DNA from 2 places in the Paenibacillus sp. A3M_27_13 genome. Region 2 is predicted to be linked to the other one. Evidence: riboswitches for the same ligand, from Rfam matches in the RefSeq annotation. Region 2 holds a riboswitch; the other holds the start of a gene.
The links. Region 2 has a riboswitch for ZMP and ZTP ahead of NLX82_RS15475 (TIGR01440 family protein). Riboswitches for the same ligand answer to the same signal wherever they lie in the genome.
Positions count from the first base shown of each region.

Region 1 (16,226 bases), on a different contig from region 2:
ACGGTGAATAAGTCGTAATACCTGCACAAAGTAATGGAGCAGCCACGTCTAGCTCAATGTTATCTGGAATTTTCACTACAAAATCCTCAGTTACGACAATGTGGGTAGAATATCCGCCTTGTGTAGGCTCGCCGTATTTGTCAACACCAGCATAGGTAGGGACATTTCCTTTAAGGCAGTATTGTTCCTCTCCTTTACGACAGTTCTCACATTCTCCACAGGAATCGACCATACAGCCAACCCCTACCCGGTCACCAACTCTGTACTTTGTAACCTTAGATCCTACCTCCGTGACAATCCCTGCAATTTCATGTCCAGGTACGAGAGGGTAGTTCACTGGTCCCCATTCACCGTGAGCAGTGTGGATGTCAGAATGGCATATTCCGGCATATTTAATTTCAATCAGAACATCGTATGAATCAAGATCCCGTCGTTTAATTTCAGCCGATCGAAACGGTTTGTCTGGGCCATCGACAGCTCGTGCTTTAGCAGTTATCATAAATAGCCTCCTATTATTTGTATTTTTCTAGAGAATGCAGTTATATCGGTATAAATTGAAAACTAGCTGAAGTCGGTTGAAGTTGCCCTTCATTCATTTCCATTTATACTTTTTCTCTTGCAAATCAATGTTAATCCTTATAGTTAACTCTAAGTCAAGCGCAAGTTTATATTCCTTTTGGGAATTTCTGCTCGTACAGGTTCAGGTTCATTACATCTATTAATAAAGCCTCTATCCAGTAATGTTGTTTTCTTGCTAATTATATTTCGTTAGATAGCATCTGATTCTACTTTTCCTATAAGGGGACTTTGACATTCTACAAATAACTTGATAGAATCCCCCTTATATCATAGAGTTAACTCGAAGTCTACGTCATTAAGAATAGGAGATACATGATGAAGACATATTCTATCAGCGAAGTCGCAAAAGAATTGAATCTTACAGCATACGCTTTGCGTTACTACGACAAGGAGGGACTTATGCCTTTTGTAGAACGGACATCTAGCGGAACAAGATTATTTAAAGAATCCGATATCGACGCTTTAAAAATAATTGAATGTCTAAAATCCACCGGGATGCCGATCAAAGAAATTAAAAATTTCATTGATTGGTGTTCTGGTGGGGATTCCACACTACAACAAAGATATGACATGTTTATGGAACGAAAAGCTACTGTAGAAGCACAAATGGAAGAACTTAAAAAAACAATGGAAGTTATTGAACATAAATGCTCATATTACAAAACTGCATTGGAAGCCGGAACGGAAAATATTCATAAAAACAATAAAATAGGGAGTCTCATTACTAACTAATAGAAAAGCACCTGTAATTCATCCATTTCTATATGAATTACAGGTGCTTTCGTTTGTAATATTCGATTTACACAACCTACTGATTTAAAACAGCACGATCTGCTTTAGAAAACTAGGAACCAACTATAATGTAACTTGAACAGGCAGGAGTAGTACCGAGGATCAAGTATTCCGAAAGTCAACGGGCAATTTGCCCATTATATAGGTTGAGAGCCACGACTTTAGTTCAGAAAACAACGAATTACTATAGAATCATCGAAGATAATCAGGAGTATGGTCCAGTATTCCCTCATTTTTATTTTTGATAAGATTAATTCCATATTATTGAAGGCTACAATCAGACCGCGAAGGTATAAAGAATGATACATAAGGAAATGAGGAAGATACTGAATGAAGGCAAAAGCGTATATTATTTTGTTGACTGCTGTAATAAGTTTAACTGCTATGCTGACCGCATGCGGTGACTCCAAAAAGCAAATTGAAGGTGAATCTACGACTGGAGCAGCAACGACTACGACTACACAGAATACCAAGGCGGACAATGCGGAACAGGCTGGTGTGGATGGTATTGTGAGCAATACTACAGACCAAGCTGCAAAAAGTAATGGGAAGACGTACTCAGATGTGGCTAAAGAAGCAACGAAACCCGAGCAGCCAGCAGGACAAATAGGGTTAAATACGACGCAGGAGCAGCTTCTTACCTTTGCGGATCGTTATGGACTGGTACGAGTACCGGATCATCCGATTCGGCGGGTTTCCGATCCAACCGGGAAACATGTAAACATTGCAAATTACAGTGATTCTGTCGTGAATTTATATACAGAAGAACCCATCCACCTGAATACAGATGAATTTATTCATGAAGCTTATAATTTTTTTACAGAGGGAGTTGCTCCAGGTGAGTCCTACAAGAAGTGGGAGGAAACCTCTAATACAGAAAGAGGACTCGTCAAAATGCTTTATTTGTCACGCGAGGGACTTCATATTTTAGAAGAAGCGATGAGGACGCATGATTATTCTAGTCCATCGGTCCAAAATACGCTGGGATTTTTTAAGGTTGCCTCGAAATTTGAGTCTATGATGCCTGTTGCCCAGACACCTACAGACATCAGCTTGTACGATATGTACGATCAACGCGTTAAGCCCGAGTGGAAGAAACTAAGTGACATTAAAAACCCTGCCGCGAATGAAAAAGCCTTCGCTGCGGCCTATCAAAAAGCAAGGGATGAGACCAATAATCTTATGGGGCTATTAAACATTATGGTGTCTACAGAAATGGAAAAACGTCTCAAAGCAGCAACCGATCAGCAGAATACAGGGAAATAGCTTATTCAATGCATGTTTTAACTTGATACCAATACGTATAAATTTCCGAAAATCCTAGCTTGGAATAAAGCCGTTATAGACCCCAGTATTCTCTCTCCATAATGCCTTTATTATGTTCTGCTACCCATCCATCATAAAGTAAAGTGGACAGGGGCTGCCAGTTGTTCAAGGAAATTTTGTAGCTCATAGGTGACAAAAATCATCCACACTTTTTTCTAATATTTAACTGTTAATAGAACTGTTGAAAAGCTATAATGCTAATAATGATTTGAGTGTACTTTGAGAAAGAGGTTGAGGGTATGGTGTTGAAAAAATGGCCATTATTATTGATGATAGGTATTCTCATGGTGGCATCTGTGAGCTGGAACAGTGGAGTATCTTATGCAGCTACAGAATATACTTGGGATAAGTACAAGGGCACTGAGGTCAAGACATATAGATTGACTGCGGTACCTGGAAGAGTCGAATATATGGATCAGGAAAGGTTTTTTGCAGCTTTAAGTCAAACCCCAAATGTGTATGGAGATTTCAGTGGCTATAAAACAGGGAAAACAACTGGAGTTGTAACCGAGAGTATAACGGATGATGTGTACAAATTTACAGTTACTGATTTTCTTCGCGATCAAGAGCCTGAGGTTGTAGAGTATATCAATCCCAGAGGCGGAATTCCTCATAGATGGAATGGAACTAGTGATATTCAAATTTTTATGAGAGGGTCAGAAGCGGCTTCTTTGTCTGAGCTGTTTTATGAGGGGACACCCAGTGAAGGACGCTTTCAATTTAATGCTAACGATATATATTTAGTTACATTCTGGTCCAGTACCGTAAGACTTATCAGTGGGATGTCTGCTGAGGCGCTAATAGAGGAAGGTCCTCACACGTTTAAGAATCAGGAGCTTGTAGGTCAAGTAACCAGCGAAGATCCTGCAGCTTATCCGCAAGATGGGATTTCAGAAGGTTATTATTATGTTTTTAAGAGTGCTGGCAACAAAGAATCAACAGCTGATGGAGATAGCCAATAAAAACAAAAGAAGAGATAACATTGTGTATGGTGCTTTATACATGATGTTATCTTTTTTATTGTGATGCTCGCATTAGAAAATTTAGTAATGAAAAAATGCTGGAAATTTAATTCCCAATGAAAACCATTTTAAAAGATCGGGATATATGCCTTTAAAATAATGACAATTTTACGGATGGAACCGTAATCTATAACTACTTTTTTTGCTGTCTTTATTCAATCCTAGGGATATTATTCCGATAATTCAAGTATATACAGTTTGGTGTTAATTGAAATGAAATCCGTTTGAAAACAAAAGAGATAATTTTCAGAGTTGAAACAGAAGTGCAGGTGGAAGTAACCTGATGCTATATCGTAAAGGAGGTGCAAGGATCCAAATAATATGAAATCTGAAAAAAAGTTAAAACAAATTAGGCAGTACATCGCTGCTTTACTGGCTGTTTGGTTGTTCTGTATACATACTGTGCCTGTTTTTGCAGACAGGGTCTTTAACGATATCGAACATTCCTACGCAGCTGATGCAATTGAAGCCATGGCTGCTCAAGGGTATGTTACGGGTTATCAGGATGGTAGTTTTCGACCTGTGCATTTTATTTCGAGGCAGGAATGGGCGAGCATTTTCGTTAAAACCTTAAAACGAACTTCGGTTAACAAAAGCGTTGCTTCTTTTAGTGATGTGTCACCGTGGGCTCTACCCTATGTACAGACCTTGCAAGCAGAGAACATTACCAAAGGAGTTAGTGATCAGTTATTCGGTGCAAAGCATAATATGACCCGTCAGGATATGGCGGTGTGGTATGCCAGGTATTTCGGCGTTTCTGAAGATACCCGCGCTTCCGATAGATCCAGTTTTGTGGATCAAGCTGATATATCAGACTATGCACAAACGAGCGTATGGCTGATGGAACGGTTGGAGCTGATCGAGGGGGATACGAATCATTATTTTCATCCCAAAGAGTCTGTGAGACGGCAGGATGCTACACTGGTAGCATATCGGATATGGCTAGGCGGTGACGGTCTGAGAGAACGTGCTAAGCGTTTGCTGGAGTCATTAGGAAATGGAACTGCAATGACGAATCAGCCAGCCAGTCCAACGGAATCGAGGAAGATCGTGGTCGACCTGGCGCCGGAAATCAGTCACCAGCGTGCGAATCCGGAGATCGAAGAGCCTAAAAGCCATAGTCCAAGACCCGATCCACCGGTATCTCCGGTAACACCAACAGAGCCGAAGCCGGAACCGCCAATTATACGACCAGAACCTAGTCCCAAACCACCGGTGATACCACCAGTGACACCGCCAGTGATACCACCAATCATACCGCCAGTGACTCCGTCAGAACCACCGGATCATTCGTCGGATTTCGTGGTGGATGAGGTAGTAATCAAGGCGCCCGAGTTGGTCAATCAACCGGAAACGTATCCTTCGTATCAGCTGTCCTTTGATCTCTACAATAAAGGGCACTTGGTAAGCATTCCCGCTGTTAGCGTCACAAGTGTCACCTACACATTTAGTGATACATTAGGTGTATTTGATGAACATGGGAAAATTGCGCATTCCGAAAATATACCTGCTGCTGATGGTTATATTCCTGTAGAGATGGAAGTCACCATTGCTAAACCTTATCGGGTACTTAAAGCACAGACCAAGCTGATCGTGAAAGGGAAGACTCCTCCGGTAGAGGACCCGAGTGTAATCAGGTCCGTATACTTGGCGACGTACACCATTTCACAGGCCACTACTCTAGACCCTACAGCCTGGAGCATGCCCTATGTATTTCAAAATGCAAAGGGAGAGGTCATACCGTCCGGTCTATTGCCGTCAGACTTGAAGCTTCGTATAGAGGATTCCAGAGGGATATTTGACGAGGATGGACATATTGCCAACCTGCATCTGATTCCTGCATTGAACTCTGTCATTCCATTCAAGATTGAGGTTGAATCACCCTCTCAGGGAATTCACTTCATATCCGATGCCGAGTTAACTGTAGTACCAGGAGCACGCAAAAAGCAATATTTTGCTATCTCCATGATGCTACAGGGAAAAGATGCGGGCAGTACGACCACGGTAGAGCAAATTGAGCAGTCGCGTCAATTGCTGATGGATCACTTTGGTACCAACTTAAAAGTGACGTGGGCCATGGAAAATAGATTTATTTTTGTGGAATCAAATCGTCCGCAGCTTAAAAAGGTTTTGGAATACGTGGATCAGTATGGCGATGAAGTCGGGATTTTGGATGGGTATCCGAATAATCTGTTTGATCTTCCTGAATGGGAAGCACAGATGAACGAGTGGTTGTATATGTATCGTTATAATGCCCTCAATGAGCTGCACCAATCTGGTTCGTTGGGATCACCTTCGGTGTTTGAAAGTATGGATACAGACCAATATCGGAAGTATCTGCCTAAATCATTGACCGGCTTTACGGTGAATCCTGAGCAGGCCCAATGGCTTAAGGATCATTTTAAGATTACCTCAGCGATGGGATGGTCGGCTACACAGTATAATGTGAACAACATGTATGGTGAGGGTTCACCTTTGATGCCTTACTGGTCCCATAAGGATAATCCGATTGTTCCGGCACAGGGGCTTACAAATAATAGCGGTATCGTATTTATGAACTCGATTACGATTGATCCCATCGGGTCGCGCTATACCAAAGATTCTTCACGCTGGACTCTCCATCCAGGTGATCCATATGTGACGGAAACGGATGCGGCACCACAACTGTATATAGCACAGCAATATTTAGATAACCCGTATCAACGTTTGAATACAGTAAACTACATGTCCATTATTTTGGATGTCAACTGGCTTGCCAAAAACCATAACATGTCTCAAATATGGGAAAACTTTGTGAAGCACTTCCCTGTTGACCGTGAGGTTGAGATTGTGGGCGTGGACGGGCTGAAACAGATTTATGAATCGATAGCTGGATTGAGTAATGATCATACGGAGTTTTCACTCATGTTTAGAGGCTCAGGTTTTAAGGCAGTTATGGACTCCAATAATTCACCAGCCAATCTGCGTTACTTGTGGACTGAAAACGCCTCACAGCGGATTATTTTATCCAAGGAGGATGGAGATGCGGCATGGTCCATTATTGACTTTACTGACTATACCCGAAATCCGATTCCGAAGATGGCCTACAATCTGGGTAAGAACACAGATGTAAGCTATGTCACTGGAAGGAACTTTAAGCTGCATCCTACAGCTCCGTTAACAGCAGATGAAATTCAGCGCGTAAAGGATCGTTTAAAGGAAATCTATTTCGCGGAAGAAGTAACTTATAAGTAAGGGTTTGGAATGACAGAATTTTTAAGACTTGAGGTTTTATGAAAAGGGGGTGTCCCAACAGCCATGGAGATGGTTATGGGACGCCCCTTTGTTTTAGAAAAAAGGTTTTACACCCATTCAATAACCTGATCTACAGATCGCCGAGTTTTGCCACGCGGTTCGTTGAGACGGTATCCAAATGCCACCATACAAGAAATACCGAAATGCTCGGCATCCATAATGCCTTCCTCGGAGAGGATGCGTTCGATTTCCTGTTTATTAAAACCTTCGATAGGGCAGGAATCAATGCCGATTTGAGCTGCGGCAGTCATCATGTTGCCCAGTGCGATGTAGGTTTGTCGGCAGCCCCACTCGAACAAGGCTCTTTTATTTTCCTCCAGCCCAAAATCTGACTTTAGAAAGGCATCATACACTTTCTCTCTGCCTTGAATCACTTCAGCTGGTAATTGCTGCACGTTCTCCATCATACTCTTGATATAATCGGATGAGGCTACCATATCTTCAGGAAGTCTAGAGAGGATGAGTACAAAATGGCTGGCTGTTGGCAGTTGTTTTTGGGCCCCCCAAGAGTAAGGCAGCAGCTTCTCACGCATAGCGTTACTCTGAACGACAACAAATTTCCAGGGTTCAAAGCCAAACGAACTCGGGGATAAACGGCCTGTTTCAAGAATAAAGTCGAAGTCAGAATCGCTAATTTTCTTATGGCTATCAAATTCCTTCGTTGCATGTCTGAACTCGTATGCAGATAAGATTTGATCTTTAGTAGTAGTTAAGGTTTCCATCGTTATTCCACTCCTTATGGATGTGATTAAAATTGACGCTTACCAAGTAACATGCTTAATATTAGAATATACATGATCGTTTTTGAAGTACGCACATTAATGTGCTGTAGTATATAAAATGATACCAAGGAGGAGAAAAGCCTATGCGCAATCGGAAAGGCGGCTTTGGGGAATGTACCGCTGGAAATGATCAGGCGTGTCCTGTTGAGTACACGCTGGACGTGATTGGGGGCAAATGGAAAGGGATTATTTTATATCATCTCATGTATGGGACTAAGCGATTTAGTGATTTTCGGCGGATCTGTCCGGGAATTACCCAGCGTATGCTGACACTCCAATTGCGCGAGCTGGAAGAGGACGGAGTCGTTCACCGTGAAGTCTACCAACAGGTTCCTCCCAAGGTCGAATACTCTCTAACTGAATTTGGAAAAACGCTGATCCCGATTATTAACCTGATGAAGGATTGGGGAGAAGAATATAAAACAAAACAGCGATCACCAGAAAGCAGCCTTCAGCAACCTAGCCCCAATGTGTAGGTTTTGAGACGGCTCCACAAAGAAGACCTGGCCATCATTTTGGCAGGTCTTTTCATTTTTAAAGTGAAATGATGCAAAGTTCGTTTTTCAGTTGACAGTAAGGACGACGCTTGATATATTTCTTACGATATTGATAATCATTATCATGTGTATCGGGAAGATCATCTTCACAATATATAGGGGGCTAATCAGTTGAAAAGAAAATCGTATTTTATGATAACAGCTATGTTACTTGTATTGTCTGTATTCATCAGCGCTTGCGGCGGAAATAATAATGGAAGTAATCCGGCTTCATCTTCAGGAGATAAGCAAGAGTCGGCTTCTACTGGAGAGACTAGAAGCTTTAAAACGGTTAAAGGGGATATTCAAATTCCTGCGAAGCCACAGCGCATTGTAACGGATTTTTACGGTGGAGAATTGCTGTCCGTGGGTGCTAACGTGGTGGGTGTGGAGCCGACTGCGTTTCAAAATCCTTTTCTGACCGATTTGCTGAAGGAAAAAGGAACCAAAGAGGTGGGTGATCCGACCAATTTGGAAAAGACGCTGGAACTCAAACCCGATCTGATCGTGGTTATGAAGGATACGAATTATGAGGCTTTGTCTAAAATCGCACCTACCCTGTACATTCCGTACGGTACGACGACTAATATCTATGATACGGTCAAGCTGTTCGGAGATATCACCGGGGAAAAGGAGAAGGCTGAGCAATTTATTGCTGCATTTGATAAAAAGGCCGCTGAAGGTCGCGTACGTCTTAAAGGTGTGATTGACGAAAAGGCAACTTTCGGTCTGTATGAGCTGACGGACAAGCACGCACTTTGGATCTTTGGCGACAATGCGGGGCGGGGCGGACAAGCCGTGTACAATGCGCTTAAACTGAATATGCCAAAGAAAACAGCTAACTCCAAGGAACAAACGGTGCAGCTTTCGATGGAGGTATTGCCACAGTATGACGCAGATTATATGTTCCTGACTACGTATGACCCGGAGAAAAAGGGTGACGCGCTCAAGCAACTGAAATCGTCCGCTGTGTGGGGGAATCTTCCTGCGGTGAAGAACAATAGAGTGTTCTTTAACGATTTTGATACGTATTATCGCTATGATCCAATCGCTATTACCGGGCAAATTGATATGATCGTAGATATGCTGGTCGAAAGAGAAAAAGAGAATAAAGTTAAACAATAGGTGTGAGATTCTGCGTTGTGACGAATTGTCCAAAACAGATGGGAAGTCGCATAATACACGCAGTATCTAGCAATAAAAACCAGTCCAACATGAATCATGTTTGGACTGGTTTTTTATTTACTATTTCGTCGTAATTTCGATAGTATCTTCTTTTTGTATCCAATCAGTTATTTTTTTGAAGAAATGTTTTAGAACAGGTTAAACACGGTTATGAGCAGACTAATTCGCTATTCGACTGCGTACCATCAACAAGGTTTGTTCTTTGATTTGTCCGATTTCACGGATGAGTGCGGCTGTCTTGGTCTCATAGGAGTATTTGACATCCAAGTCTTTCAGCGAAGCAAGGTTAATGTCGATGGTAAGCAGGGCAGATTGAGCTGCTGCTTCGAACAGGATCGCGCCGATGCCAAGATCTGAAATCACATTTTTATTGGACATTTCCACAATGTTATAGGCTTGCGACAATCCGTCCCGGCATACTTCCAGCAGGCGCATGGGTACCTCAATGGCAGCGATCACCGCTGTCTGTAGGGAATGGGTACGATAGCGCTTTTCTTCGTCTGTTTCCTTGGGCAAACGCAACGCGGTCATGTACTGTTCAAAGGATTGGATGTCTGCGACCATCAGTTCCTCACAATGCGTAGACAATCTTCCCATGCTGCTAATGACGTCCGTGATTTTTTCATGGATGTGCGCATATTTTTCTCCTTGTGAAAGGTTGGCGGTCATGGAGGTCATAGCCGCGCCTAGTGCCGCAGCCAGTGCGGATACACTTCCTCCGCCGGGGGTAGGCGCTGCACTTGCAGCCTCTTTCAGAAAATGTCCGATGGAATTGTTCCACGACAGTTCACTCATGAATAGACCACCTCTCTGGAGTAGTGTTGCAGATGTATCGCTTTGAGCAGATTTTTGTACAAAATCGCAGTCGTTAAGGTGCCAACACCGCCGGGAACCGGAGAAATGGCATGTACCTTTTCACCCACGTTTGAAGCAGCGTCACCCACGATTTTTCCTTCCAGCGTCTCGTTAATTCCTGCATCCACGAGAATCAGACCAGGATGGACCATATCCTGCGTAATCACATCAGGGCATCCGACTGCGACGAAGGCAATGTCTGCATGGCTCAGATGCTCTGCAATATCACGCGTACCTGCATGACAGGCGGTAACGGTGGCATTTTCTCTTTGCAACATGTGGAAAAGGGGAAGTCCCACTGTCTGCCCGATGCCCACGAGCGTGACATTTTTGCCTGCCAAGGTGTGACCGTAATGCTTGAGCAGCTCGATACAGGCTTGAGGTGTTGCGGGATATAGTCCGGCGTCACCTGTTACGGTAGCCAGCTTGTTATCAGGTGTTATTCCATCAATATCCTTGTAGGGGGCGATGGATTGTTTAATAACGGAGGCAGAAAGATGTTGGGGAAGCGGCAGTTCCAGCATAATGCCATGTACATGGGATGCATCGTTCAGACTGCCGATCAGGTGCAGTAGCTCGGCTTCGCTAACATGACGGTCAAAAGTATGGAGATGAAATGAGATGCCCAGCTTCTCCGCTATTTTTTGCTTGGTCCGGGCATAGTATGCAGATGCCGGATCGCCTTCTACCAATAGGGTCGCCAGATGGGGACGGTTTCCTTGCTGCTTCATTTTTTCTACCTGTGAACGGATCGTTGCATATACTTGCTCAGCTGCTTCTTTGGATTTCATGATTATAGCCATAGTCCGTGCCTCCTCTGAATTTATCGCATGATTTATCAACAGGGTGTCATGGTCTTAAAACGAAAAAAAGTATTTGCACAAGGTCGTCAAGACAGACGAATCCTCTGCAAATACTTCTCCCAGGCGAACGGTACGCTTTTTTTGTATGCTCCCTCGTGGTTCATTCCACTGACTTCGCCAGTCACATACAGCGTTATTATACCTTATATTTTAACAAATAATCATCAGAAAAGAAACCCGCGAACATTTGGAAAACGGGTTGTGTTACTTGTCTATATGACAAATGTCATATACCCGAGCTGACGTTTATGACTACATCGCCTAGAGGCTTTACCTTATACTGAGATTAGATCAACATGTACGCCTAACAGGATCAAGGTATAGGCGTCATTTTAAAGGAGGATCATAATGAGTATGACACAACTCCCATTAGCCCAATTGAAAAAAAATATGGCTCCCTACGAGAAAATAAACACAAAATCCAGCGTTCTGCAACTCATCAATACCTTGGGTCCACTGATCCTATTGTGGTATGCTGCTTATCTTAGTCTGTCGGTTTCGTACTGGCTGACACTTCCAATTGCCATTGTTGCATCGGGGTTTGTGGTACGGACGTTTATTATTTTTCATGATTGTGGTCATCAATCCTTCTTCAAAAGCCGCAAGCTGAACGACATTGTGGGAACGATTACAGGTGTTATTACGCTCTGTCCTTATCACCAATGGAAAAATAGTCACGCAATCCACCATGCAACCAGCAGTAATCTGGATAAAAGAGGCACAGGTGACATGTGGGTGCTTACGGTAGAAGAGTACACAGAGGCTTCCACATGGACACGGCTGGCCTATCGCATATATCGAAATCCTTGGGTTATGTTTGGACTAGGTCCGATCTATACTTTTTTGATTTCCTATCGGTTTAATATCAAGACAGCCAAACGCAAGGAAAAAATGAACACCTATGTGACGAATATATCCATCGTTGCCTTGTACGCACTGTTGTCATGGGCTATTGGATGGCATGCCTTCCTTCTGGTACAGGCACCTATCTTTTTTGTATCTGGTATGTTGGGAATCTGGCTGTTCTATGTACAACATCAATTTGAGGATTCGTATTTTGAGCACGATGAAGAGTGGAGCTATATTAATGCGGCCGTAGAAGGCAGTTCTTATTACAAGCTTCCTAAAGTATTGCAATGGATTACGGGCAATATCGGATTTCATCACGTTCATCACTTGAGCCCAAAAGTGCCAAATTATAATTTGGAAAAAGCACATGAAGCGACACCGTTACTTCAAAAGGCGACCACAATCACAGTAAGTAGCAGTCTGCAATCTTTGAAGTTCCGACTTTGGGATGAAAATACGAAAACCTTTTTGACCTTTAAACAAGTGAGGCCGCTCCTCAGCAAACGTGTTGCAGTTACGAAACCCATCCCTACACCTGTTGTAAGCACAGAAAGAAAATAACTTTGTACAAAACTCTTCTGAAGAGATGTTGAAAAATTGCAGTTTACTTTGAGAAATCTAAAGGGATAACATCCTTTTAGATTTTTTTGTTTATATTGAAAATGCAGTACTTTCATTCTTTGTTTTAGCAATCGCTATTGACAAATCGATTTTCAACCTTTACATTCTATATATCGAAACGATATATCTCGATTATATATATATAAATTAGCTACATGTAAACAGAGATAAGTTCCCTTTGATTTCAGAAGGATAATTCACTATGCCAGGAAAGAAGGAATAGATTTTATGTTGATTTATGTAATACTTGGGTTCCTCTGCGAAAAGGATATGACAGGATATGAAATCAAGCAGAAGATGACGATAAGCACTTCCAACTTTATTGATGCCAGCTTCGGAAGCATATATCCTATGCTGAAAAAAATGGAAAAGGGGGAGCTTATCAAGTATGAAGAAGTGGTAGAGGAAGGCAGATTCAAAAAATCATATGGTATTACGGAAAAAGGGAAGAGTGAATTTATAGAATGGTTAAAAACACCATGTACTTTTTCCCCTTTTAATTATGAGTATTTGAGTAAGCTTTTCTTCTATAAATATCTTGACGACATTGAGGTTGTTCGTTTGATTGCCAGCTTTCAAACTACTGTCGCCTGTGAATATAACAAGCTTGCCTTAATAGAAGAGAAGCACGTTCATGAGATGGGTGTATATGAGCACGCGACGTTGATGTTTGGCAAAGAATATTTTCAAATGATTATGAATTGGCACGATGAACTCACAAGAAAAATTACAGGAAAGAAGGATAATGAAGATGAGAATGACAAAGAAATTTAAATTGCAGATTGCAGCTAAAAATGTGGATTTGTACAAATGGGTAACTGAGATGACTCCAGCTGAATATGAATCATTTTCAAAAGCTCACAAGGCAATGGGCAGTTATTTTGAAGATGGTGAATTCTATATGGTTAATGTGGAAAATATGGGGAATGAGATGATTGTTCAGCACTATCAATTAAAAGAGCACACAAAGGATCATTTGCGTTTCTACTCTGACAAGACAGAAGCATATATATGGCGATGGATACCCGCCATCGTTGGAGTTCCATGGGAAATGAAGGTCACGCCTGTTGATAACAACTCTTGCGAATTTAGTTGTACGATTGGAGCGGACTTTCCATCTCGGCTACTGGCTTTTGCAGCATGGATAAATGGTTTTGGTGGATTCTTTATGAGAAAACATTTAGCCGATGAGGGCGGAAAATTTGCTAAAGATATAGAAAAGAAATTTAATAACGTTAGGTATGTATAATTCATGAACGAGCTGATCAGAAATATAGACCAGTCCCATTTCAAAGCACGATCTGGTGCAGTGGGTGGAGTGTACAGCGAATGGCTTAAGTTTGAGATCAGTTCCCGCAAAATGGACGGCTTCTAATCAAAGTGTTCATTTGCGGTTCACAGGAAAGGCTTTACCTTTGGTGCTTTCGAGCAGACGAAACAGTGGTATGATAAGATAAGGGATATAAGTCATGTGAAGTAGAAGAGGGTGGCAGAATGCAAAAGTGGTATCAGATTTTCCAAAGAAATACAGGGCTTAGTCCTTATGTGTGGGTCGTCTTTTATATCCTGCCCTTTTACTACTTTAGCTCTTCATCTACAAGTCATATTATTCTGGGTACTGCTATTATTTTGGTATTCTTTGCATGTTATGTACTGGCTTTTGTCTCAAAAGGCTGGCTCATATACTTTTGGACCAGTGTACAGATTGCCATATCGATTACCATGACACTGCTGTTTAGCTATATGTATTTTTCCATATTTATCGCCTATCTGATCGGTAATATTAAAAGTAAGGCTGCATTTACGACGCTGTATATCATTTTAATGGTTATTACGATTGGATTGATCAATTACGGTTTTGTATCTCAGAATCCCGTTTTTATTAAACAGATTCCTTTTATCCTGCTCAATCTGATCGGTGTGATTCTCCTTCCGATTACGAATTTTAATCGCAACAAAAGCGATCGGCTCCAAGTCCAATTAGAGGATGCCAATAAGAAAATATCGGAATTGATTAAGCTGGAGGAACGGCAAAGAATTGCGCGTGACCTGCACGATACCTTAGGTCAGAAGCTGTCACTCATCGGGCTGAAGAGCGATTTGGCGGGCAAACTGATGGATCAGTACCCGGAGCGTGCTCATGCTGAAATTAACGATGTTCGTCTCACGGCGAGAAGCGCGTTAAAAGAGGTGCGGGAAATGGTTACTCAAATGCGAGGTATGCGACTAGAGGATGAGCTGTTACGTATTCGGCAGATCTTAAAGGCTGCTCACATTGAATTGACCTTGGAGGGCGACCCGAAGCTGGAGCATACATCATTAATGAATGAAAATGTACTTAGTATGTGTATGAAGGAAGCAGTGACAAATGTGGTTAAGCACAGTGGAGCCACCGCTTGCTCCATCACTATTGAGCCGTCTCGTAAGGAACTAACTCTTCGGATTCAGGATAATGGAGTCGGTGCTACGAGAGAAAATGGAACCCTTCGTGGAAATGGCCTGCAAGGAATGAAGGAAAGGCTCGAATTCGTGAACGGATGTATGGAGCTGCGCTCAGATCAGGGAACGACCTTGGTCATTAAAGTGCCCAATATCCCTGAAAAGCCGAATGAGGAGGTGGGGCCATGATTCGAATTGTTATTGCAGAAGACCAGCGTATGCTGCTGGGTGCTCTAGCCTCCCTGCTAGACTTGGAAGAGGACATGAAAGTAGTCGGAAAAGCAAGCAACGGGGAAGAAGCTATAGAACTGGTGAAGCTGCACCAGCCGGATATATGCATTATGGACATCGAAATGCCGATTAAGAGCGGATTGGATGCGGCTGAGGAACTCAAAGCCTTGAACTGCAAGGTACTGATTTTAACTACGTTTGCTCGCCCCGGGTATTTTGAACGAGCGATCAAGGCGGGGACACACGGTTATCTGCTCAAGGACAGTCCCAGTGAAGAGCTGGCTTCCTCCATTCGAAGTATTATGGCAGGTCGACGTATTTACGCTCCAGAACTGGTCGATGATGCTTATGCCGAAGTCAACCCGCTAACAGAGCGTGAAAAGACCGTTTTGGCGCTTATTGCTGACGGAAAGAATACAAAAGAGATTGCTGGTGAACTGTATTTAACGACAGGGACGGTGCGCAATTATATTTCAGTCATTCTCGATAAGCTGGGTGTCAGTAACCGGATCGAGGCGATTACACGTTTTAATGAAAAAGGTTGGTTTAAGTGAGAAACAGGGACGCTATGAAGCAAAATGTAGCGCTCTGTTTTTTTTTGTTTTATCCATAGATTTGGTATGCCTTTAGCGTACTACCTTGTGATACAATAGGATAGTTGTCCACAGGATGGACTGGAGTACAAGGAGGAGCAGAACTGCATGAAACAAGCCCCATTTATAGCCGTTGAAGGGCCAATCGGAGCAGGTAAAACGACGTTGGCTTCGATGCTTTCAACCGAGCTACATTTGCCGATAATCAAAGAGATTGTCGAGGAGAACCCATTTCTCGATAAATTTTATCAAAATATAG
Region 1 is NZ_JANAVE010000008.1:103,694-119,919, forward strand. Features, by position in the region: gene NLX82_RS22145 (NAD(P)-dependent alcohol dehydrogenase) at 1-499, opposite strand, end outside; gene NLX82_RS22150 (MerR family transcriptional regulator) at 895-1,311, shown strand; gene NLX82_RS22155 (hypothetical protein) at 1,702-2,637, shown strand; gene NLX82_RS22160 (hypothetical protein) at 2,937-3,659, shown strand; gene NLX82_RS22165 (S-layer homology domain-containing protein) at 4,041-6,953, shown strand; gene NLX82_RS22170 (NAD(P)H-dependent oxidoreductase) at 7,061-7,735, opposite strand; gene NLX82_RS22175 (winged helix-turn-helix transcriptional regulator) at 7,879-8,271, shown strand; gene NLX82_RS22180 (ABC transporter substrate-binding protein) at 8,464-9,456, shown strand; gene NLX82_RS22185 (cyclodeaminase/cyclohydrolase family protein) at 9,676-10,311, opposite strand; gene NLX82_RS22190 (bifunctional 5,10-methylenetetrahydrofolate dehydrogenase/5,10-methenyltetrahydrofolate cyclohydrolase) at 10,308-11,174, opposite strand; ZMP/ZTP riboswitch at 11,285-11,369, opposite strand; gene desA (Delta(5) desaturase DesA) at 11,583-12,644, shown strand; gene NLX82_RS22200 (PadR family transcriptional regulator) at 12,933-13,478, shown strand; gene NLX82_RS22205 (hypothetical protein) at 13,456-13,953, shown strand; gene NLX82_RS27645 (hypothetical protein) at 13,957-14,079, shown strand; gene NLX82_RS22210 (sensor histidine kinase) at 14,199-15,332, shown strand; gene NLX82_RS22215 (response regulator transcription factor) at 15,329-15,928, shown strand; gene NLX82_RS22220 (deoxynucleoside kinase) at 16,076-16,226, shown strand, end outside.
Region 1: another riboswitch for ZMP and ZTP. It lies ahead of NLX82_RS22190 (bifunctional 5,10-methylenetetrahydrofolate dehydrogenase/5,10-methenyltetrahydrofolate cyclohydrolase); the one in region 2 lies ahead of NLX82_RS15475 (TIGR01440 family protein).

Region 2 (16,226 bases):
GATATTTTAGTGCCCTAAAGTATAAAATCAAACGACAAAGCATCTTAAATTGCTGTATCCCTTGGTAACCGTACAGTTTAACTGTATGCTTGCCTTGTAAAGAATAATTATATCGGACGAACACCTTTTGTGAACATTGTGTGAAATTCTTCAGGGCGTTCGGATTGAACACCATAATGGTGCAAAATCGCATTGACAATTCTTACTGATGCTTGTCCATCGCCGTAAGGATTCGCTGCTTGGCTCATAGATTCGTACAACGCGGAATCTGTCAAAAGTGCCTTGGTCCGATTGTACACGTTCTCTTCACTCGTACCCACCAGTTCCAAGGTGCCCGCTTCAATTCCTTCCGGTCTTTCAGTCGTATCACGCAGCACCAGAACAGGTACTCCGAACGAAGGCGCTTCTTCCTGAAGCCCACCGGAATCCGTAAGGATCAGATGTGTATGTGGGTAAAAATTGTGCAGATCCACAACATCCAGCGGATCAATCAGCTTAATACGCGGATGGTTGCCTAAAATCTCAAATGCAGGTTCCTTCACAGCCGGACTCGGATGAACCGGGTAAACAATAGCGATATCCTCAAACTCATCCGCAATTCGCTTAACCGCATTAAAAATCTGACGATGCGGTTCCCCTTGGGATTCCCGGCGATGTGCTGTCATAAGAATCAGGCGTTTGCCCTGAGCCCAGTCCAGTACGGGGTGCTCGTAATCCTGGCGAACCGTATACTGAAATACGTCAGTTACTGTATTGCCTGTAACATATATTCGCGATTCAGGCTTATTTTCCTTCCGCAAATTTCCAGCCGATAAAGAAGTAGGCGAGAAATGCAGATCAGACAGCACGCCTGTGAGCTGACGGTTCATTTCTTCAGGATATGGAGAAAGCTTGTTCCACGTCCGCAAGCCTGCTTCCACATGCCCTACTTCAATCTGCTGCATAAAGGCTGCATAGCTGGCGAGGAAAGTGGTCAGCGTATCGCCGTGAACCAACACGATATCGGGCTTGGCCTCACGCAATACAGGTTCCAGACCTTGAAGTACCCGCATGGAGATTTCATTAAGTGTCTGGCGATCCTTCATTACGTCCAGATCATAGTCAGGGTGAATATTGAAAACTTCCAGAACCTGATCAAGCATCTGGCGATGTTGAGCCGTAACGCATACCACGGACTCGATATGTTCCGGGTGACGCTGAAGCTCCAAAATAAGAGGAGCCATCTTAATCGCTTCCGGACGCACACCAAAAATTGTCATCACTTTGATTTTGGACATTTTCTGTTGAACCCCTTTTCATAATAAATGTCCGCTTCACAGATCTTCCATTATTCAGAAAAATGACCTGTCATAACGTCCATAGATTTTGCCGAAACGCCAAAGGCAATCTACTTGGTTCCGTACAAGCGGTCTCCCGCGTCACCAAGACCTGGAATGATGTATCCATGATCATCCAGACGCTCGTCCAATGCAGCGACGTAGATGTCTACATCAGGATGCGCATCCTGCACAGCTTTGACTCCTTCAGGAGCAGCAATCAGATTCATCATTTTAATTTGAGTGCAACCTCTCTTTTTCAACACATCAATCGCCGCAATTGCCGAGCCACCCGTTGCAAGCATCGGATCAATCACGATCAACTCGCGCTCAGTTACATCTGTAGGCAGCTTCGTATAGTATTCTACGGGTTGCAGCGTCTCAGGATCGCGGAACAGTCCCACATGGCCTACCTTTGCTGCAGGCAGCAGCTTTACTACGCCATCCAGCATACCCAAGCCTGCACGCAGAATCGGAATAAGACCCAGCATACGTCCTGAAATCACTTTACCTTCTGTCTCAGCAACCGGTGTCTGCACCGTAATGCTTTCCAGCGGGATATCCCGTGTAATTTCATAAGCCATCAATGTTGCTACTTCATCCACCAGCTCGCGGAAATCCTTGGTGTTGGTCCGCACATCGCGGATAAATGTAAGTTTGTGTTGGATCAAAGGGTGATCGCAAACCACCAGTTTCGCCATAATATATTCCCTCCGGTATTATCGTCACGTTCTTTCGCGCCAGCATATCGAACTATCCTGAGTCGAAAGGATCTATGTAACCTATTTGTACAAACCAAATAAGCACAGATGCAATGCGTGCCTGTAAATCCTGTTTATTATAACATTCCCTTGATTGATTTAACACCTGCCACCGCAACCTTTTGTCAAGGGAAAGATATGACATGTAAAATACTTATTAAGACCACTTCACGTGTGACTTTCGTCACATAAAAACACATCAAAAAGGCCCTGACGGCACTTGACCGTCAAAGCCTGTGGACTTTAAGCTTCCTGCCCGACCTATCCCCTTTGCATCCTCATGCAGCGCTATTCTTTTATCTATACTTCAAATTGTCCCATGCTCCCTGAAATTGCTGAAGCATTTCATCCTTCGTGATAACCCCTGCAATATAGGCTTGCATACTACTGCTTAAATCCTGATTCAGCCCCTTCGGGAAGCGTTGGAAGTTCCAGCTCCATATCTTGCCTTCCCTCACATGCCGAGATATTTCTGCACCTAGATCACCTGTCATCTCGTCACTGGACGTGATACTTTTGAAGGCGGGAACAAACTTAAACTCCTTGGTGATATAGTGCTTGCCTGTTTCTGATGTGACCAACCAATTGAGGAATTCTTTTGCCTCCTGCTTCACAGGCGAATTTTTGTTGACCACCCAGTTCGAAGCCACTCCGACAGCCAGTCTACCTCCTGTGGAGGGATCATTGTCTATAGGAGCAGGCAGAATACCCAAATTCAAGTTAGGATTAATTCCATCCATTTGCGGTTGCGTCCAGTTCCCCTGGTGCATCATAGCAGCCTTACCTGTCGAAAACAGTGTCACTTGTGTATTGTAATCCGTAGTGAGCGGATTGCGGTTTCCATATTTTATAGTTAGGTCAAGCAACTTCACCCACTGATCGAACACGGGGTTACCGGGGATGCGAGCCGTTCCTTTGTTTAAATCCGCAACATAACTTTCTGGGTTCGGCTGTCTGGCAAACGGGATATTGATAAAATGGTTCCCCAGAACCCACCATTCCGCATACCCGTTAGCAAAAGGTATAATCCCTGCCGCTTTCAGTCGCTTAGCTGCTTCCTCGAGTTCATCTATCGTCTGAGGCAGTTTGGTTATGCCCGCTTTTTTGAACAAATCCTTGTTATAAACAAAACCAAATCCTTCTAGGTTCATAGGCTGTCCATAAATCTTACCGTTAACCGTCATCGGCTTACGAGCAAAATCGTCCAGATCCTTCACCCATGGCTGATCCGACAAATCCTCCAAGTACTCCAGCCACGTATCGCGGTCCTGGTAGCCCTCATTTGTAAAAATGTCCGGCTGATCGCCTGATGCGAATTTAGCCTTCAACGAAGCACCGTAGTCCGTACCACCACCGACAGATTGGATATCCAGCTTGATGCCCGGGTGCGTTTTTTCATATTCTGCCTTCAGCTTATTTAGCGGTTCCGAAATCTCTACTTTGAATTGATAAATGTGTATCGTTTTCGTCTCACTCTGTTGAGCCTTCGTATTTCCACAACCTGCAAGTGTACATGCGAGCAGCACCATCAAGGAGATGACAAGTAACGCTGTTTTTTTCATCGGTTATCCCTCCCATCAGCCTTTGACCGCACCGGCTGCAATGCCAGAAACGATGTATTTTTGCATCACCAGAAAAAACACAACAACTGGCGCGATCCCCAATACCAGTGCTGGCAGCGCCAAGTCCCATTGCTTGGTGTACTGACCAAACAACATATAGGTTGCAATCGGAATGGTGCGCAACTCAGGATCATTCAAAATGAGTGAAGGCAACAGATAGTCATTCCAGATCCATAAGGTGTTCAAAATAAGTACGGTTACGAACATAGGCAGCAGCAGTGGACAAACAATGCGAAAGAACACCCCGTACCGGGATGAACCGTCCACCCTTGCCGCCTGCTCGATCTCAATAGGTACCGTTTTAATAAAGCCATGAAAAAGAAAAACGGACAAAGGCGCTCCAAAACCCAGATAACATAAGATCAGTCCCGGTATACTGTTGTTCAAGCTCAATACGTTGGACACTTCCATAAGCGGCAACATAATTGATTGAAAAGGGACTACCATCGCAGCCACAAGCAAACCGAATAGGCAACGATTAAAAAGAGTGTCATGCCGAACCATCTGGTAAGCGGCCATTGAGCTGATTAGCAGCAAAAGCGCATTACTGACGATCGTGACAATCAGTGAATTCCCCAGTGCTGTGGGAAAGTTTATTTTATTCCAGGCGTTAGCATAGTTTTCAAAACGGAAGGTTGTCGGCCACGAAGCGGAATGGGCCAAAATGTCGCCAAAGGATTTAACGGAGTTTACGAGCAAAAAATAGAACGGAACCAGAAAGATTAACCCGATCACAATAAGCAATAATTCAGCAGCCCATGTGCCCAAACGATAGTTTGACGTTTTTCCCATTACATTTCGACCTCCTTTTTCTTCGTGAGACGCACCTGAATGCTGGTAATGATCGCAACGACCACAAAGAAAATCATAGCTTTGGCAGTCCCTAATCCAAGTCGATTATTTGTAAACGCTTCATTATATATGTCCAACGCTACAGACTCTGTCGACTTGAAAGGTCCCCCCTTCGTGAGAGCCAAATTCAACTCAAATACTTTAAAGGACCAGGATATCGCCAGGAACAAGCAGACGGTCACCGCTGGCATAATAAGTGGTACTACGATATGACGCAAAATCTGTCTTCGGCTTGCACCGTCGATTTGGGCCGATTCAATAAGGGCATGCGGGACATTATTTAACGAGGATATGTAAATAACCATGAGATAACCTGCATATTGCCATACAAACACAATGACAGTCCCCCAAAAAGCAGTTGGCCCATCACCCAGCCACGGCAGTTTAAAAAAGGAAAGCCCTGTCGCCTCTCCTACCGCAGAAAAGCCTCGTACAAAAATAAATTGCCAGATAAAACCGAGCAGCAAGCCGCCAATCATATTGGGCATAAAAAATACAGTTCGCAGTGCATTACGGGTACGCAGCGGTTTGGTAAGTGCATAGGCTAGGAAAAAGCCAATCAGGTTTGTCAGAATGACACCACATACGGTAAACCGGACCGTAAACCAGAACGCATTACGGAAATCTGGATCATCCCTAAAAATATGAACGTAATTCCCTAGTCCGAGCCATCGGATATTTTCAGATACTCCATCCCAGTTCGTCATGGAATAATACAGCCCCAGCAGGAACGGAATGACCATAATCAAGACGAAAAACAACGCCATCGGTCCCACAAATACGAGTTGCTGCAATAATTGCGCGGATTTTCTTTGACTCAATGCAATCACTCCTTTGTCGTAGATCATGAAGGAAAGCGCGCATAAACCCTTACTGTAATCGCTTATTACCCAAAAATGTATGTTTCGAGTCGTTCGGAAGCAAAAAAAGGCTGTTCTCCTCCGGCTTATGGAAGGAAAACAGCCTTTAACATAAAGATTATGAATATCGATGAATTAGTATTGAGTTCCTGGATAGATCGGGAACTTGTCTGTCAACTCGCCAACCGCTTGGCTTGCTTTGGACAATACAGTATCATCTTTCGGGTTTTTAAGGGTTTCAGCAATGATTTTACCGATTTTGACCATAGCCTCTTCATCCATACCACGAGATGTTGCAGCAGGTGTACCAATACGAATTCCGCTTGTTACGAATGGACTAGTCGGGTCAAAAGGAATCGCATTTTTATTGACCGTGATGCCCACGGAATCCAATACATGCTCCGCTTCTTTACCTGTGATATTCAAATTGCGCGTATCCAACAGCATCAGATGGTTATCCGTACCACCCGATACAATGTTAATCCCCTCAGCCAGCAGTGTTTCAGCCAGCACCTGTGCGTTGCGGACTACGTTTTGCGCATAGGTTTTGAACGATGGCTGGAGCGCTTCACCCAAAGCAACCGCTTTGGACGCGATCACATGCATCAGTGGCCCCCCTTGAGTACCAGGGAAAATAGCTTTATCAATCGCTTGCGCCCATGCTTTGCGAGTCAGAATCAGACCCCCACGCGGACCACGCAGCGTTTTGTGTGTCGTTGTTGTTACAAATTGGGCATGCGGAACTGGACTTGGGTGAATTCCCGCTGCCACAAGACCTGCGATATGTGCCATATCCACCATGAACAAAGCACCTACATCATTGGCAATGGAAGCAAAAGCTTCAAAATCAATAGTACGCGGATATGCACTCGCGCCAGCTACAATCAGACGAGGACGGTGCTTGAAGGCTGCCTTACGCACTTCATCGTAGTCGATGCGGAAGTTGTCTTCGCGTACACCATAGGCAGCAAAGTTATACAACAAGCCGGAAGCGTTAACCGGACTTCCGTGTGTTAAGTGGCCACCATGCGCCAGATTCATACCCAGTACAGTATCTCCAGGTTTGAGAGCTGCCAGATACACCGCCATGTTGGCTTGTGCTCCAGAGTGAGGCTGCACGTTAGCATGCTCGGCGCCGAACAGTTCTTTCGCGCGGTCACGTGCGATGTCTTCAACGATATCTACATGCTCACAGCCACCATAGTAGCGTTTGTTCGGATAACCTTCAGCATATTTATTCGTCAGCACGGAGCCCATGGCTTCCATTACTGCTTCACTGACAATGTTCTCGGATGCGATTAGCTCGATATTGTGGCGTTGTCGTTTCAGTTCAAGTCCCATTGCTTCCATCACTGCCGGGTCACTTTTACGCAGGTGTTCCATCATGATTGATTACTCCCTCTCCATAGTCAATTGTTGGGTATACAAGCAAACGCCTGCTCCTCTGTTGGGTACCTCATCATCAATGCAAAAAAGATTAGTACAAACATGCCGCCATGCCAAATGCTAATCGCAGTTTCCGCCGACTTCTTGCTCCAGACTGTACACCGCCCGTTGTCCGCCAATAAGTGGAGGACGGGTGAACGCTGCTGTCACACGTGCTTCGCCAATCCAGCGAAGGCTTGGGCGAAACGGAACAGCAATGGGTCGCAGATGCATGCCAATCAGCGTTTCGCCGATGTCTATCCCGGCATGAGCCTGCACGTTCGCCGCCAAACACGCGTCGCTCATAGAACGATAGGCGACGGTAGCCATAGAGCCTCCTGCTGTACGAACAGGAACAGCTGCAACCTCCATCAGTCCCAATCGCTCCAGCACAGCCCGTTCAACGACCAGCGCTCGGTTCAAATGCTCACAGCATTGAAACGCCACATCAAAGCCATACTCCCTGCGAACAGACTCTACTCCAGACAACAGTTGCTGAGCCACATCGAGCGCTCCCGCCGTACCAATCCGACTTCCAGCCACTTCACTTGTGCTAACGCCGATAACCAGCAGGCGACCAGCCTTGAGACTGGCTGCTTCTGCGATTTCCCGCACGACAGAAGTGGTCTGTGCTTCCAACGGAATCTCATGATCTAATTGTTCCACCATTGGAACCTCCTTTGGTTGAACAGCCTCTCAGAGACTAGGCACGGTCTCATGCCCCAAGTTCAACACACTCTCTCCTGATCACAATCTGACTATATTATAGCCGATGTTTCAGATTTCGAGCAGAAAAAATGGAAGAATCTTTAATGGAATCAACTCTCAGCTAAAAATCTGGCATAACTTGTATATGAAAAAAAGAGCAGTCCACACCTATGTGGAATTGCTCTTTTGCCCAGGCGACCGGCCGTATATCCGATGCTCCATCGTGGTTAATCCCACTTTTGTCGCCAGTTACATCGGATTCTCATTTTTCCACCTTATCTTAACGGATTAACCGCCAAAAATCAACAGATTCCGTACAAAACAGATGAGTAATACCAATTTTATTCGGAAGATGCCTTTAGCTTGTCCAGCAGCTTATGCAGTGCCGTACGGATTTCCGCAGCTGTGACATCGTAATCTTCTCGCGAACCGCCAAACGGATCAGAAATATCAAAGCCCGGAATCCGTTGGTGTAATTCAATCATTCGTTCACGCTCCTGCGCCGATAGCTCTTGTCCGAGTGAAGCCATCAACTGCTGTGAAGCATATAAACTATCCAACTCCTGTACATCATTCAACACCGCATCCCGGTTCTCCACATATTCCTTAAGCGTAAATACTTTGCCCGCCGTTTGGGGAAAGCGCTGAATTAAGTGCTGTTTATGTCCTTGCGTCAAGGTTAAGATCAGATGCGCCCACCCGGCAAGCCCGTCGCTCAAAGGGGTTGAAGTGATCTGATCGGATATATCATGATCACGTAGAACCGCCTCTGCATGTCGGGATATCGGCGTGCCTTCCATCGCGGCTACTCCCGCAGAACGTACTTCCAGTTCTAGCCCATGCTCAGCAGCCAACTTACGCAGCATCCCTTCAGCCATTGGACTGCGACAGGTGTTCCCTGTGCATACGAATAAGATATTCTTCAACGTTTTCACCCCCCGTATGTTAAAAAATATATAAACAGAGGATTACTATAATTCTAATCCCTTACTATAATCCTGCATTTATTTTACACTGTCTACGCTAAAATCAAAACATAAACATAAAGCCGAATGCCAGCAAAATGGCACCGCCCACTGCTTCTCCATAATCTCCTAGATTGCGGCTGACCTTGCGACCCAACAGCAGGCCCAACATCGCCATTGCTCCCCCGCAAAAACCAAACGCCAGAACGGACAGCACCAGATCACTTTGGAACATACCTAGTGACACTCCTACAGAAAATGAGTCAACGCTCACCCCAAGTGCAAACAGCAAAAGGCCTAAAGGCGAACGATGATCCAATACCTGTACGCCGTCCCCTTTAAAGGAATTATACACCATATGCCCGCCCAAAAGGATGAGTAACCCCCCTGCGAAGTAGGCCGTCACATGACCTAATAAAGAACTCATATAATGGCCTGTGAACATTCCCAGCAATGGCATCAGAATGTGAAAAAAGCCAATAACAGTACTGATGCGCAGCACGTCTCGCAGGCGTATCCCCTTCATGCCGATCCCTACGCCCAGCGATAACGCATCCATTCCTAGCGCTACCGCCATGATCAGAATCGTTACAACCTGCCCGGCATGGGCAGAGGCTGCCAGCATACTCCATCCCTCCATTATCCGTCTGTTCTTGTACACGTTATGCGGACAAGGGGCAAATCAGTACAAGCATACACTGAAAGTGCCCAATACCAAGACGAGGAGAGGAGAAATTTAATATAAGAGGCTCTGATTCGACAGAAGCTACAAGCGGACGATTCGGTGACCTGCCGCTTTAAGCAGGCGGTTCATGACGGCGTCTCCCAATCCTTTCGGCGGACAGGATTCCGCCAAAATGTAGGTGACGCCGTCCTCGTCGCAGCGGCGCAGCACGCCGTACAGGCGCTGCGCTGCCTCATGGAGCGCGTCCAGCTTGCCTAGCGTGTAGACGCGCTCTCCGGCGTAGCCGGCGGCATGCTCGTCGAACGCGAGCACTGCCGTGCGCTCCCCGCGCGCGGAAGCCTCCGCCAGCGCGGCGCTAATCCAGCCCGTCACCTCAACGGACGACGGGCCTTGTACCACGCTCAAGCGGCCTCGCGGCGCGTAGTGCGTGTACTTCATGCCTGGCGAGCGCGGCGCCGGGCTGTCCGCGTCTTCCCCAGGCGTAGCGGCCAACGCCGGGTCCAGCACGACGGCGCGAGCAACCGCAGCGAGCTGCTCGGCCGTCACGCCGCCGGGGCGCAGGATGGTGACGGTTCCGTCGTCACCCGCCTGCACTACCGTGGACTCCAGTCCCACCCCCGTGGGACCTCCGTCCAAAATGCCGCCGATGCGGCCCTCCAGATCCTCCCGCACATGCTGTGCAAGGGTGGGACTGGGTCTTCCCGACCGGTTGGCGCTTGGCGCAGCCAGTGGACAACCCGCTTCAGCGATCAAACGAAGCGCTATCGGATGATCCGGCATGCGCACACCAACCGTGTCCAGCCCGGCTGTCACACGCGATGACAGTGCCTGCGGCACTACCGGCAATACGAGAGTCAGTGGTCCCGGCCAGAACATATTCATCAGCGCTCGGGCTGTATCGTTTATTTCTGCTACCATACCCTCTAATTGATCAACATCAGAAATATGTACAATGAGCGGGTTATCGGAAGGGCGTCCTTTGGCAGCAAATACCGCCTCCACCGCTTTTGTACTACGCGCATCGGCCCCCAGGCCGTACACGGTCTCCGTAGGAAAGGCTACCGTCTCTCCAGCTTGGAGGAGTAAGGCGGCCTCGCGTATGCCCTTTTCCGCCGCAATCCGAGCCTGTTCATCCCAAATTTCGTCAGAAACATCCCCGTCAGTGTTGCTCACAGGAACCAAACATCTTACATCCCACCATTGTGTATGGGAAGACTTCAATGCCTGCTTCAGCTCGCGAATCCCCTGTTCATCTAGCTTTTGCTCAGGTTTTTCCTTTTGCACAAATTCTCCGCGCAAGTCTTGCATTTGATTCGATTTATCGCTCATATCAGATCATCCCATATCTTATTGTCATATACAGGCCAGTGATTTCGCCTGATCCTATAAGGCTACTTTGTAAGATCAGTTCATTTGGCTCTGCCATGTGTATATCTATCGTAAGCTCCATTATAGCATATGGGGAAACTTACACTCCTCAACGTTTAGGCAAACAAGCCACTCACCCAGCTACACAGTCCCGCAAGTGCATCCCACAGAAAAAAACGTACTTCCGGCTCCTTGTCAGCGGCATTCGTCCGACTTTCTCCGTGATCCGTTTTTGCTGATACCGTTTGTGCCGCTGCTTCCCCACTGCCTGCATCAATAAAACATAGCGGAGGAAACAGCACGCACCACCAATTTTGACCTTTTCCTTGCCCCAGCGTAACCCGAAGTGCCTCATAATTCCCTGCCGGGTAGACAAGACCACCGTACATTTTCGTTGGGAAAGGTACGCTCGCCAGTTCCACCTGATGATCATATGCAATGCCCCGACGAGCCAGTTCCGTACCTACCAAACGGTCAATTTCAGGTAAATGAGCACCAATCAATGATCTCGCTTGATCTAAGCTTTGCGGGTTTTCCAGCTCACCCACCCAGGCATTCATCTGCTGTACAATAGCGTCCCGTATTTCGCGTTTAACCAGCTGATCCTCCGGACGATCCGAGTTGGCCAAAATACGCAGTCGAATGGAGTCATGCGGAATCACATTCAGCCCTGTTGTAGCTACTCCTGATGCTAAGATTCCTCTTGTTCCAGTGGTCATAGCAGCATCCGTCTTTTGACCTTCCCAAGACATCATTAATATCGAAATACAAAATAGTATCATTGCGGCTTGCTTTACCCAACTTCTCATTTTCGTCCCCCCAAACCCAAACTCTATCATGTCTATCAGTCTGTCCGGTTTGGGAGAGTCTAAACCTATGATTCTTGTAAAAGATTCAGGACCACTTTACAGATTTTTTTCAAAAATACCCTCAAATCATGCTACACCAAGCTTCTGACCCTCACCGAGGAATATGAAAAAGCCCAGATTTCACAATCTGGACTCTCTCGTTGCACCGTTTCAACTCACACAAATACCAATCATTATCTAGCCACATTCCACCTGTACTAGGCTTATTTCGCCTTCGTCAAGCTTAGTCTGGAAGGCTGTGGCAGATCATCCTCCAGCTCTTGGCCGTGCACCTTAATACTCATAACCAAGCCGATACTAGCCATGTTAATAAGCAACGAGGTACCACCATAACTTATGAACGGGAGCGTAATCCCCGTAAGCGGCATAATGCCCAGAAACGCACCAATATTCTCAAAAATCTGGTACAGCAACATGGACACAATCCCGACAATAATATACGGTCCGGCGCGATCCCGGCATTCCAGCGAAATCAGGATCATGCGGTGAATCAAAATAAAATATAACAATAGCAGCACTGAAGAGCCTACAAAGCCAAATTCCTCCGCTACGACCACAAAAATAGAATCCGCGTACGTATAAGGAACACGCCCGGACTGTACCGAGGTTCCATGCAAAAAGCCCTTGCCCATCATCCCGCCAGAGGCTATCGCCAGCTTGGCATTTTTGGTATGATAAGACGCCTTCGCGGTTGCCTCTTCCGGTACCAACCAAGGGTCCAAACGCTCAACCCAGTGACTACGGCCAATCCCCTTCATAAAGGAATCAATCTCATCGTGAAACGAAATATAAGCTTTAATCCCGCCGCCAACAGCGACTGCAAATACTATGAATCCGATCAACGCATGGGATGCCTTCACATTACCAATCCATAGCATACCGATGACGATGACAATATAACCGAGCGCATTACCCAAGTCATTTTGTGCCATAACCATGGCAAACGGGACAAAGCTCACCAGTGCGACCGGAAGAACATCCTGAATAAAATACAGCTTGCTCTTGCGCTTTTTGATCAGCATATAAGTCAGAAAAACGATAAGGACCAGCTTGAATACCTCAGCAGGCTGAAGATTCAAGCCACCAATTTTCAAAAAGCCCTGAGAGTTGTTAACCGTCCCGCCAAAAAATCCGAGACCCAACAAGAATATTCCGCCTCCATATACGTACAAGGCTTTTTTAATGAATATCCGAAAATCGACCATCGCTAAACCCAAAATCGCCACAAAACCCAATATATAATACCCGATCATCTTCTGGTAGTCATTGCCGTGCTCTGCCAAGTTCGTAGGGCCCCTACCTGCGCTGTATACCGTTATGATACTAATCGCCATGAGCAAAACCAGAATAAAGATAACCGGACCGTCAATTTTTTTCAATTTCTGAAGCATGATTTCCCCCTGAGCCGTTTCTCGGTCATACTCCTCTTATTCTAAAGGAAAGACTCGCAAAAAGAAAATGCAGCACTACTCCGAGACACCTAGGACATGTCGCTCGATCCCTGCAAGGTCAGGAACGATTATAATGTTCTTCCAATGACCTGCCTGTGCCAGCAGACCAGCCACGTCTCTGGCCTGTCCCATCCCCAGCTCAAACCCGATTAGCCGCGGCGGAGCCTGAAGGAGTCCGAGCTGTTCCAGCATTGCCCGATACGGGCCGAGCCCGTCAGGACCACCATCCAACGCCATCCGCGGCTCATGGTCGCGTACCTCTGGCTGTAAGCCAGCGATGTCAGCAGCCGGGATGTACGGCGGGTTGGACACGAGAATGTCCACCGCCGTTCCCGCGAACGGCGCCAGCAGATCGCCCTCGCGGAATTCTACGGCTGCGCCGTTCGCAGCAGCATTATGAGTCGCTACTTTTAACGCGGCAGCCGAAATATCCCCTGCCGCCACGCGCCAGCTCGGTCGCTCAGCCGCCAGCGTCACGGCAATCGCACCGCTGCCTGCGCCGATGTCGAGCGCCTGCGGAGCGCCGCTTGGCCACAGCCGATCGCCGTGCTGGAGTATCGCCTCGACGAGCAGTTCTGTCTCGGGGCGCGGAATCAGCACCGACGGCGAAACCGCGAACGGGCGGCCATAAAATTCCTGCCGTCCGATAATATACTGCGCCGGTTCACCCGCAGCTTTGCGGGCTATAATCCGTTCCCACTCCTCCCTGACGGAGGAAGGGAACGAATCACCCAGAGCAGCGTAAAACGCCGTGCCTTCCAACCCGAGCACATGCTCCAGCAGTAAGCGGGCATTGTGCTGCGGCTCCAGAACACCACAGCTTCCTAAAAAAGAAGAAGCCTCAACTAAGGCTTCTCTGACACTCATGTTCCGTTCCGGCGACATCCGATACACACAATCGCGTTCGTTCCCCAAAACTTAAACCTCTTGTTCCATCAAATCAGCCTGCTCTGCAATCGTGAGCGCTGATACGATTTCTTCGATCTCCCCGTTCATCACCTGGTCCAGCTTATGCATAGTTAGGCCAATACGATGATCCGTTACACGGCTTTGCGGGAAGTTGTAGGTCCGGATACGCTCACTGCGGTCTCCAGTACCTACTTTGCTCTTACGCTCGCCTGCATATTTGGCTTCCTCTTCCTGACGCAACATATCCGAAATACGGGCACGCAAAACTTGCAGCGCCTTCTCCTTATTGGAGTTCTGGGATTTGCCGTCCTGACAGGTTGCCATAATACCTGTAGGCATATGTGTCACACGCACCGCCGACTTGGTCGTATTAACGGACTGCCCGCCTGCACCGCTGGAGCAGAACGTATCCACGCGAATATCCTTGTCGGAAATTTCAATATCCACTTCTTCTGCCTCAGGCATAACGGATACTGTAGATGTCGACGTATGAATACGTCCACCTGATTCTGTTGTCGGAATCCGCTGTACGCGGTGTGCGCCGCTTTCGAATTTCATTTTGCTGTATGCACCACGACCGTTAATCATGAAAATAACCTCTTTAAAGCCCCCGAGATCATTCATGTTCGCGTCCATCAGCTCTACACGCCAGCCTTGAGTATCGGCATAACGAGTATACATCCGGTACAAGTCTGCTGCGAACAATGCCGCTTCGTCACCACCCGCTGCACCACGAATCTCAATAATAACGTTCTTATCATCATTCGGGTCCTTCGGCAGCAGCAAAATACGGATTTTTTCATCCAGCTCCCGCTTGCGAACACTAAGTTCATCAATCTCCATTTTGACCATTTCACGCATCTCGTCGTCCAGCTTTTCACCCTGCATGGTTTTTGCAGCTTCCAGCTCTTCAACGACATTTTTATATTCGGTATATGCTTCATAAGCAGGCTGTAAATCAGACTGTTCTTTGGAATAATCTCTAAGTTTTTTGCTATCGTTCGCTACATCCGGATCGCAGAGCAGTTCGCTCAGTTTATCGTAGCGGTCCGCCAATGATTGCAATCGGTCCAACAAGCGATTCACCTCTTCAGTTAAATTAATATGAAACCAGCTTCAATTTCACTGGCTACAGCTCTTTATTATACCAACTAATTCATGAATTAGCTACAAGAAATACTGACTAATTTAGGATTTTGCAAAAATCCACACAACATGCAATACAATAAAAAGTCGCCGCCCTAATATAGGCAGCGACCACATAATCTAGCACATTTCAGAACACACATACATTGAATCATCGTCTTTTATATATCCGAATCGAGTATTGTACTCTGGAAATTATATATTAAACATTAAAACGGAAATGCATAACGTCTCCGTCCTGCACTACATATTCCTTACCTTCCAGACGAAGCTGACCACGTTCCTTAGCCCCGTTCATCGAACCAGCAGCGACCAAATCGTTGTAGGATACAACCTCGGCACGGATAAATCCGCGTTCAAAATCCGTATGAATTACGCCCGCAGCACCCGGTGCTTTCGTTCCTTTGTGAATAGTCCAAGCGCGTACTTCCTGCACACCTGCTGTGAAATACGTATACAGGCCCAGCAAGCGATAAGCTGCTTTAATCAGACGGTTCAATCCGGATTCAGCTAATCCCAGCTCCTCAAGGAACATCGCCTTGTCTTCGCCTTCCAGCTCAGCAATTTCAGATTCTACCTTGGCGCTGATCGGCACCACTTCTGCATTTTCATCTATGGCAAAATCGCGTACCTTTTGCACATATGGATTGCTGTCAGCTTCCGTTACGCCATCTTCGCTGACATTAGCTGCGTACAATACAGGCTTCATCGTAAGCAAATGAAGATCGCGTACAATCAACCGTTCTTCATCCGACAATTCTAAGCTACGCGCCGGTTTATCAGCATACAGCGATTCCTTGATCCGCTCCAGCACTTCAACCTCTTGGGTGTACTGCTTGTTGCCACCCTTCATGTTTTTGCGGGAACGTTCAATACGCTTGTCTACGCTTTCGATATCCGCCAGAATCAGTTCCAGATTAATGGTCTGAATGTCGCTGATCGGGTCAATTTTGCCGTCCACATGGGTAATGTTCTCATCTTCAAAGCAACGTACCACATGTACAATCGCATCCACTTCACGAATATGAGCCAGAAACTTGTTACCCAGACCCTCGCCCTTGCTCGCACCGCGCACAAGTCCTGCAATATCAACAAATTCAAATGCCGTTGGCACCGTTTTATTCGGTACAACCAGTTCAGTCAGCTTATCCAGCCGCTCATCCGGTACTTCAACGACACCCACATTCGGGTCAATCGTACAAAATGGATAGTTTGCGGATTCCGCACCCGCCTGCGTTATTGCGTTAAACAGTGTTGATTTGCCCACGTTCGGCAGACCCACAATCCCC
Region 2 is NZ_JANAVE010000003.1:540,531-556,756, reverse strand. Features, by position in the region: gene wecB (non-hydrolyzing UDP-N-acetylglucosamine 2-epimerase) at 108-1,277, opposite strand; gene upp (uracil phosphoribosyltransferase) at 1,388-2,017, opposite strand; gene NLX82_RS15495 (ABC transporter substrate-binding protein) at 2,374-3,639, opposite strand; gene NLX82_RS15490 (carbohydrate ABC transporter permease) at 3,655-4,491, opposite strand; gene NLX82_RS15485 (carbohydrate ABC transporter permease) at 4,491-5,399, opposite strand; gene NLX82_RS15480 (serine hydroxymethyltransferase) at 5,547-6,797, opposite strand; gene NLX82_RS15475 (TIGR01440 family protein) at 6,918-7,505, opposite strand; ZMP/ZTP riboswitch at 7,726-7,807, opposite strand; gene NLX82_RS15470 (low molecular weight protein arginine phosphatase) at 7,886-8,470, opposite strand; gene NLX82_RS15465 (manganese efflux pump MntP) at 8,574-9,134, opposite strand; gene NLX82_RS15460 (L-threonylcarbamoyladenylate synthase) at 9,276-10,523, opposite strand; gene spoIIR (stage II sporulation protein R) at 10,679-11,371, opposite strand; gene NLX82_RS15450 (FtsW/RodA/SpoVE family cell cycle protein) at 11,635-12,822, opposite strand; gene prmC (peptide chain release factor N(5)-glutamine methyltransferase) at 12,898-13,797, opposite strand; gene prfA (peptide chain release factor 1) at 13,801-14,868, opposite strand; gene ychF (redox-regulated ATPase YchF) at 15,140-16,226, opposite strand, start outside.